Regions from separate parts of the Exiguobacterium sp. FSL W8-0210 genome, predicted to be linked through region 1. Evidence: predicted binding sites of a transcription regulator. Region 1 holds the regulator's gene; the other holds the start of a gene.
The links. Region 1 encodes Rex, which represses fermentation and respiration genes when NADH is low (regulators of the CRP and FNR family bind a similar motif). Its sites were predicted from a motif close to TTGTGAAATATTTCACAA; they were not measured.
Positions count from the first base shown of each region.

Region 2: the regulator Rex is predicted to act here: its motif matches at 2,169-2,186, upstream of pflB (formate C-acetyltransferase).

Region 1 covers NZ_JBBOUK010000001.1:2,848,792-2,853,206, reverse strand. The annotation lists gene MKY22_RS14760 (ABC-F family ATP-binding cassette domain-containing protein) at 1-1,839, opposite strand, end outside; gene MKY22_RS14755 (redox-sensing transcriptional repressor Rex) at 2,007-2,666, shown strand; gene MKY22_RS14750 (twin-arginine translocase TatA/TatE family subunit) at 2,666-2,866, shown strand; gene tatC (twin-arginine translocase subunit TatC) at 2,874-3,653, shown strand; tRNA gene MKY22_RS14740 (tRNA-Ala) at 3,759-3,834, shown strand; gene MKY22_RS14735 (S8 family serine peptidase) at 4,059-4,415, shown strand, end outside.
Region 2 covers NZ_JBBOUK010000001.1:648,375-652,789, reverse strand. The annotation lists gene MKY22_RS03400 (hypothetical protein) at 1-306, opposite strand, end outside; gene MKY22_RS03395 (DEAD/DEAH box helicase) at 303-1,475, opposite strand; gene MKY22_RS03390 (hypothetical protein) at 1,504-1,932, opposite strand; gene pflB (formate C-acetyltransferase) at 2,273-4,415, shown strand, end outside.

The sequences.
Region 1 (4,415 bases):
CGCAGATAACGCTGTCGCTTTTGGAATATCATTAAAGACTTCCGGTTCGCAAAGCAACTGTTCGATTTCCGCTGAACGCTGTTCGAGCCGTTCAATATCTTGTTCGAGTTGTTCGATTTGCTGACGGCGTTTTTTTTCTTCTTTCTGTGCTTCTTTGTCGATCGTCTTCGATGCCGTGACTTTTGCCGCTTTTGCCTCTTCGGCTTCAAGGCGAGCGATTTCTTCTTGTTCAGCCTTCTTCTCTGTGTAGTACGAATAATCGCCGAGGTATTCTGTCACACCAGCTTCACTCATCTCGATGACGCGTGTCGCGATCCGATCGATGAAGTACCGGTCATGGGAGACGAAGAGTAGCGTACCTTCATAGTCGACGAGAGCGTTCTCAAGGACCATCTTCGAATCCAGATCCAAGTGGTTCGTCGGCTCATCGAGGACGAGGACGTTCGTCTTCCGTAGTTTCAGTTTTGCGAGCGCGAGACGTCCGCGTTCGCCACCGGATAATTCATGGACAATTTTGAAGACGTCGTCGCCGCTAAACAAGAATTGTCCGAGGACAGAACGGACTTCTTGTTCACGCATCAATGGCCATTCGTTCCAAATCTCATCGATGACACGGTTCCGGTCATTGAGTTCCGCCTGCTCTTGATCGTAATAGCCGATCGAGACGCCGGTTCCGAATCGGAAATCACCGAATAGGGGGCGTAAGCGACCGACGAGAACTTTCAAGAGCGTCGACTTTCCGATTCCGTTTGGTCCGACGAGTGCCAGTGATTCGCCGCGTTGCAAGCGGAACGTGATGTCTTTTGAGACAGCTTCTTCGTAACCGATCGCCAGTTGATTGACTTGAAGAACATCGTTCCCGCTCTGTTTTTCAATTGGGAAGGACAGGACCGTGCTACGTTCATCCCCATCTGGTCGGTCGAGTCGGTCGACCTTCTCGAGCCGTTTCCGGACACTTTGGGCACGTTTTGTCGTCGTCGCCCGGGCGATGTTGCGTTGAATGAAGTCCTGCATCTTCGCGATCTCTTCTTGCTGCTGCTCGAACTGCTTCATTTCCTGATCGTACAAGACCGCTTTTTGCTCCAAGTACTTCGTGTAGTTCCCCGTGAACTTACGACAGACATTGCGTGACAATTCATAGACGACATTGACGACTTGGTCGAGGAAGTACCGGTCGTGCGAGACGATTAGGACGGCACCACGATAACCACCGAGGTAACTTTCGAGCCAAGCGAGCGTATCGATGTCAAGGTGGTTGGTCGGCTCATCGAGAATGAGAAGCTCTGGTGCTTGTAAGAGCATCTTCGCTAAGGCAAGCCGTGTCCGTTGACCACCGGATAATGTCTGAATCCGGCGCGAGTAATCATCCGGATAAAAGCGCATGCCGTGCAAAACGGAGCGGATATTCGCTTCGAACTGATAACCACCTGCTTCTGAGAAGTCGTGTTGCGCTTGATCATACGTCTTCAAGAGACGATCGTACGCGACCGGGTCGTTCAAGATATGCTCCATGCCCATTTCGATTTCCATCCGGCGCAATGTCCGTTCTTGTTCTTGTAGATGTTCGAAGACGGTCAGCATCTCGTTCCAGATCGTCTCATTCGATTCGAGACCACTGTCTTGCGCGAGATAACCAATTTTGACATCCTTGCCTTTCATGATGTCGCCCGAGTCATGACTGAGTTCGCCAGCAATGATTTTGAGCAAGGTCGATTTACCGGCACCGTTTCGTCCGACGAGCGCAATGCGGTCGCGCTCTTGTACTTCCAATTTGATATTTTCTAAAATCGGCTCGACGCCGAATGATTTCGAGAGTTGGTTGACTTGTAAGAGTATCATTTCCATCCATCCTTCCACCCTTTAGTCTATCACGAACAAAAGCGCGAGGTCCTGCGGAATATATTATTTGTGACTCTATGTGAAGTGGTTTACAATCAAGGAGAGTAGAAAGCTTTTTGCAAAGATTTGGGTGCCACGATGGATGTGGCCGAAGGGGGAACTGCAGGATGAATGGACCAGACACAAAAATTCCACAAGCGACAGCAAAACGGTTGCCGCTATATTATCGCTTCATCCAAAGTTTATACAATTCAGGCAAGCTCCGCGTCTCTTCTGCTGAGTTAAGCGAGGCGGTGAAGGTTGATTCAGCAACGATTCGTCGCGATTTTTCCTACTTTGGGGCATTAGGGAAGAAGGGGTATGGATACAACGTTCAACATCTCTTAACGTTTTTCCGCAAAACCTTGAATCAAGATGAGGTGACGAATGTTGCTTTAATCGGGGTCGGTCATCTCGGAACAGCGTTTGCAAATTATAACTTTTTAAAGAATAATAGTACTCGGATAGTCGTTGCGTTTGATGCGGACGAAGAGAAGGTCGGAACAACGACGCATGACGTTCCAATCTATCATGTTTCGGACATGAAAGAACAAATCGAAGCGAATCAGGTCGATGTTGCCATCTTGACGGTTCCATCCCAGTTCGCGCAGTCAGTAGCGGATGAGTTAGTCGAGTATGGTGTGACAGGCATCCTGAACTTTACGCCTGCACGGTTGAACGTGCCAGCGAGCGTCCGGGTCCATCACATTGATTTATCGATCGAGTTGCAGTCGTTAGTTTATTTCATGAAGCATTATTCGCAATCAGCTGAAGGAGTGAAAGCATAATGGAAAACCTTATCCCGTCAACTATAGCGTTCATCGGACCAGGCAGTTTAGCACTGATCGGTGTCGTCGCATTGATCATTTTTGGACCGAAGAAGTTACCTGAACTTGGTCGTGCTGCGGGTCAGACATTGAAAGAGTTCAAGAGCGCCACGAACGGCATCATGGACGACGATAAAAAGGATGAACCGAAAGAGAAGTGATTGAACCATGGCGATTGATCAAGAACAAAGCGTGACGTCGCACCTTGACGAACTCCGAAAGCGGATCGTCTGGTCGCTTATCATCGTCGTCGTCCTGTTCGCTGTCGCATTTCCACTCGTCCGACCGCTCGTCCGCTTCTTGCAAGCGGACTTAAAAGAACTCGGCATTGGTTTGAATGCCTTCAACGTCGCCGATCCTTTAATGCTGTATTTAAATCTTGCATTCATTATCGCAATCGTTCTGGCATCGCCGTTCTGGATGTACCAACTTTGGGCATTCGTTCGCCCTGGACTTTACGATAAGGAGCAAAAAGCGACATTGACGTATATTCCGGTCATCTTCTTTCTATTTTTGGCTGGTGTAGCCTTCTCGTACTTTTGGTTGCTACCTTTCTTATTAAAAGTATCAACTGAACTAGGAAAAGAATTGGGAATCGAACAAGTCATTGGAGTGGAGAACTACTTCAGTTTCTTAATCCGATTGACGATTCCGTTCGGTCTTCTTTTCCAATTGCCGGTCGTGACGATGTTCCTGACACGTCTGGGTCTCGTGACGCCATATTTCATGCGAAAGAATCGGAAATATGCGTACTTTGCGCTGTTCGTCGTTGCGGCATTGATCGCACCGCCGGACGTGACGTCACACTTGATGATCTCGGTGCCATTGTTCGTTCTCTATGAGATCAGCATCTTGATTTCTGCGCGAACGTACAAAAAGGTCTTGATCCTCGAGCAACAGGCAGAGCTTGAACGACAGGCGGATTTGATGCGTGAATTGAATAAATGAATCGTGAATTCCTTCCAACGATTTTTGGAAGGAATTCTTTTTTATGAAAGCGTTATTTTTATATTGATAAAGCAGTTAGTGATACGTATACTAAAGATAATTCATGGGGACTTAGCTCAGCTGGGAGAGCGTTTGGCTGGCAGCCAAAAGGTCGTCGGTTCGATCCCGATAGTCTCCACCAATACCAAATATCCAACTCCTCGAGGCGTCGAGGAGTTTTTATTTTTCTCCCAGTTAAATTCCTTAAAAATATAAAATGTCACGTAAAACAAATAAATTAAAAAAATAGGCAAATATAAATTGTTTATTTCCATTAAATTCATTAAACTAAATATACAGAATTTTCGTTTAACTGTTTTATCAGTAGTACTACTATGGTTTTACAGAAAAGGGGAAAACGAACGCATGAAGAAGAAGATTGCACTTATGGCAGCCGTCTTAATGATGTCTTCCAATCTAGTCAGTGCGCAAGGTGCACTGTCGTCGCAAGACAAAGCAACGGGTCAAAAACCGCAGGCGCTCTCGCTGAAGAAATCGGGGCAAGAGAAGCACTACAAACAATCGGATAAAGTCCGTGTCGTCATCGAGATGGAAGAGAAGCCGGCGATTCAAATCGCCCAGGCTCAAAACAAGCGGTATAGCACATTGAGCAATGCCGAAAAAGAGTCGATCAAAGATCGCCTCGTCAACGTCCAAAAATCAGTCAAGTCAGCCATCGCTAAAAAGGCGATTCCCGTTACATATAAGGAAAGCTTCACAACC
Region 2 (4,415 bases), 2.2 Mb from region 1:
TAATCCACGCAAGGCGCGGTAGAGGCTAGGCGATAACTCTTCTTTGACCTGCTCAAGAAAACGACCGTGCGGCGTTTTTCCTTGATCATCCGTCTCATAGAAGATGGCCCAATCTACGAATAAGTCCCGGAACAATTCAGCATCTTTTAAATACCAACGTCCCTCCGTCGCAATCTCTTCAATGAAAGCGACCCAATCCGTACTGCGCGCTGTCGCTGCTTCTTGATACATCTTCTTCAAGGCTGCATTCATTTCCGCTTCAGAAACCGTCGTCGGAAACGGAATTACTTTTCGATCGTTCTTCATTTCGATCGCCCTTTCCGGTGAGGAGTAGCCGGTCGTTTAATCGTCTGAGGTGCTGTGAATTCACGTTTTGGAATGACTTCCCCACGGTAAATTTCCATCGCTTCCATCTCGACGCCCATTTGCTTCGCAAGTGTTTTTAAGTGTTTTAAGTCTTGATCCGTAACAAGAGCAAGTACCATTCCGTTCGCGTTTCCACGTCCCGTCCGACCTGAACGGTGTACGAAATCGTCAAACGACTCCGGCAAATCATAATGGACGACATGCGTGACTGCTTCGATATCTAACCCACGTGCCGCAAGACCTGTCGTGACGAGTAAAGGAAACTCTCCCTTTTTATAAGAACGCAATGTCTCCATCCGCTCTCGTTTGCCTTTTTCAGCGTCTAAAATCCGGTATTTCAATGAGAATTTACTCAACTCGCCATTCAATGGTCCGAGGAAGGAACGATTATTAATGAATGTCAGTACTTTTGATCCTTGCATGTTCGCCAGACGACGTAACAATTCCGGCTTCTGACGACGTGAAGTCTCCAAATAACCGAATGTCACTTGTGTACTGACGGCACGCTCAACTCGAATCGTCTCAGGGTTGTTTGCAAGCGTCCGTCCCCATTCTGCTGTCCGTTCCGGTAATGTCGCGGAGACGAATGCTAACTGACGATCGCGTAGTGCACTGTTTGCGATTCGCGTCGCCGAGTCACTCATACCACTCTCATAGATTTGATCCGCTTCGTCCAAGACGATCAATTTCACCTTATGCATCTTCAGCTTCTTCGAATCGATCAACTCAACGAGACGCCCTGGCGTTCCAACAATGATTTGTGGTTTTTTCTTCAATCGTTCATATTGTCGCTTTAATTCAACACCACCAATGAATGCACCGGATTTGATACCACTTCCTTGAGCAAACAATTGAATGACTTGATGAATTTGCATGACGAGTTCCCGTGTTGGTGCCGTGATCACGACTTGCACGTGTGGTTCTTCTACTTCAATCTTTTCTAAAGCTGGAATGACATAGGCAAGCGTCTTCCCTGTTCCTGTCGGCGCTTCTGCCAGGACATCTTTTCCTTCGCGCAACAACGGAATCGCTTGTTCTTGAACAGGCATCAACTCCGTAAAGCGTGCGCGTTCCCATGCTTCCTGTAAAAATGATTTTGTAAAGTTCATAACGATTTCTCCTACTCTCTTAATTCCATCATGCCGTTACGTATTCGACATGATCTCCTGATGCATCACGGTATCCCCGTAATGTCTGTGTATATTCATTTCCTGCGTCAAGCAATCGAATATGGAATCGAATCTCGCTTTCACCGGCTTCTTCTTCTAAAATTTCGAATCCTTGGATGACACGATCCTGTAATTCTGCAGCGAGTGCCGGGTACTCCGCAAGACTCGCATACGTCGCTTTTACGTCAACCGGACGACGAACAAGCGCAATCCAATACGATTCATCATAGCCGATAAAGTCTTCATAATCAAAATCATCTTCAAACCGAATCCAGAATCCATCATTTTCGAATTCCGTGATCATTCCCGTTCGCGTTGAACCGTCCGATCCGATTTTCAAAGAGACCCAGTCTCCTGACTGATACTCTCCTTGTTGTGTTAATGATACATACTCCATTTGGCACACCTCCACGTTCTATATTCCCTTTTTCATTGTCAACGATACGTCTTAAAAATACAAGGCACCGTAGCGTGACATTCCTCACAGTTTCAACTGTTCTAGTGAATCTTTTTCAAATCAACTCATACAGTTTCCAAAAAACCTTGAATTAGCAATCTAAAACTGTTTTTTTTCAAACTATTTTCATATGAATACAGAAATAAAGAAAGCCCGTCATATCAACGTTTGTCCACTTGTTAAAACATTCACATGAACGTAAAGGGAATCAACCCTTCCTTTTGTTACACTATTCACATAAGGAACTGATGATTAGCTCAATATTAAAGGAGTGGTATCTATGTTATTAGAAAAAACGAGTGCTTGGACGAACTTTACGTCTGGTGAATGGGTAAAGACGATCGATGTCGCAGACTTCATCCGACTCAATCGCACGGAATATACAGGAGATGATCACTTTTTAGTCGGTCCGACGCAAGCAACGGAACGTCTCTGGCAACAAATTCTACAGCTGACGAATGAAGAGCGACAACGTGGTGGTGTATATGCCGTCGATGCTAAAACACCATCAACGATCCTCTCGCATGATGCAGGGTATCTGAATCGCTCACTTGAAAAAATAGTCGGTTTACAGACAGACGAACCGTTTAAACGTTCGATTCATCCGAACGGTGGGATTCGGATGGTGAATGATGCCCTATCTGCGTATGGCTTTGAAGCAGACGAGACCGTCACGAAAACTTTCAGCGAGTACCGGAAGACACATAACCAAGGGGTTTTCGATGCCTATACCCCTGAGATGCGCGCTGCACGTAAAGCCGGTATTATCACCGGATTACCTGATGCTTATGGTCGCGGACGGATCATCGGTGACTATCGTCGTGTTGCTTTGTACGGAACGGCACGCTTGATCGAAGAACGTAAGAAGGATTTAAAGGCACGTGGCGGATTCTTATCTGAATCGATGATTCGCGACCGTGAAGAGATGAATGAACAGTTGCGCGCATTAACGGAATTGACCGAGCTTGGAGCTCGCTATGGTTTCGATCTCTCCCGCCCTGCAGAAACAGCACAAGAAGCATTCCAGTGGGTCTATCTTGCCTATCTTGCTGCCATCAAAGAGCAAAACGGGGCAGCCATGTCACTCGGTCGAGTCTCGACGTTCCTTGATATTTATGTCGAACGTGATCTTGCGGCTGGTCGCTTGACGGAAGAGACTGCACAAGAACTCGTCGATCATTTCGTCATGAAGCTTCGGATCGTTAAGTTCTTACGGACACCAGACTACAACGATCTGTTCTCAGGTGATCCGACGTGGGTAACGGAATCAATCGGTGGAATGAGTGAAGATGGACGATCAAACGTCACGAAAAGTTCATTCCGCTTCTTACACACACTCTCGACACTTGGTCCGGCACCGGAACCGAATCTAACCGTTCTCTGGTCTACTCAGCTTCCACGCGGATTCAAGGAATTCTGTGCGAAGATGTCGATCGTTTCAAGCTCGATTCAATATGAAAACGATGATTTGATGTTACCGGTTTATGGAGATGATTACGGCATCGCTTGTTGTGTCTCCGCGATGAAGATCGGGAAACAGATGCAGTTCTTCGGTGCGCGAGCAAACCTGGCAAAAGCATTACTTTATACGATCAATGGCGGAATGGACGAGAAGCTCAAAATTCAAGTCGCCCCAGCAAGTCCATTGATGCTTGATGAAGTACTCGATTACGAAACCGTCATGGCGGCTTATGATCGTCAACTCGATTGGCTCGCAGAACTGTACGTCAACACACTGAATGTCATCCACTACATGCATGATAAGTACAGCTACGAACGGATTGAAATGGCTTTACATGATCCGGAAATCTTACGGACGATGGCATGCGGTATCGCTGGTTTATCGGTCGTCGCTGACAGTCTATCCGCCATCCGTTACGCAACAGTTCGTCCAATCCGAGATGCGGATGGGATTGCAGTTGATTTCAAGATCGAAGGCGAGTTTCCGAAGTTCGGGAATAACGATGAACGGGTGGATCAGATGGCGGTCGATCTCGTCACACTGTTCATGGAGAAAATCCGTAAACATCCAACGTATCGCAATGCCCTTCCGACGCAGTCTGTCCTGACGATTACTTCAAACGTCGTCTATGGTAAAAAAACAGGAAATACGCCAGATGGACGCCGTGCGGGTGAACCATTCGCACCGGGTGCTAACCCGATGCATGGACGTGACACTAGAGGAGCTGTCGCCGCACTGACATCTGTCGGAAAATTACCATATGAACATGCGCTCGACGGGATTTCCTACACGTTCTCGATCGTTCCAAAAGCACTTGGTAAGGATGAAGCCACACGCATTCGCAATACAGTCGGATTACTTGACGGATATATGGGTGGTACGACTTCAAAAGGACACCATTTGAATGTCAACGTCTTTGACCGTGAGACGTTACTCGATGCCATGGAGCATCCAGAACAAT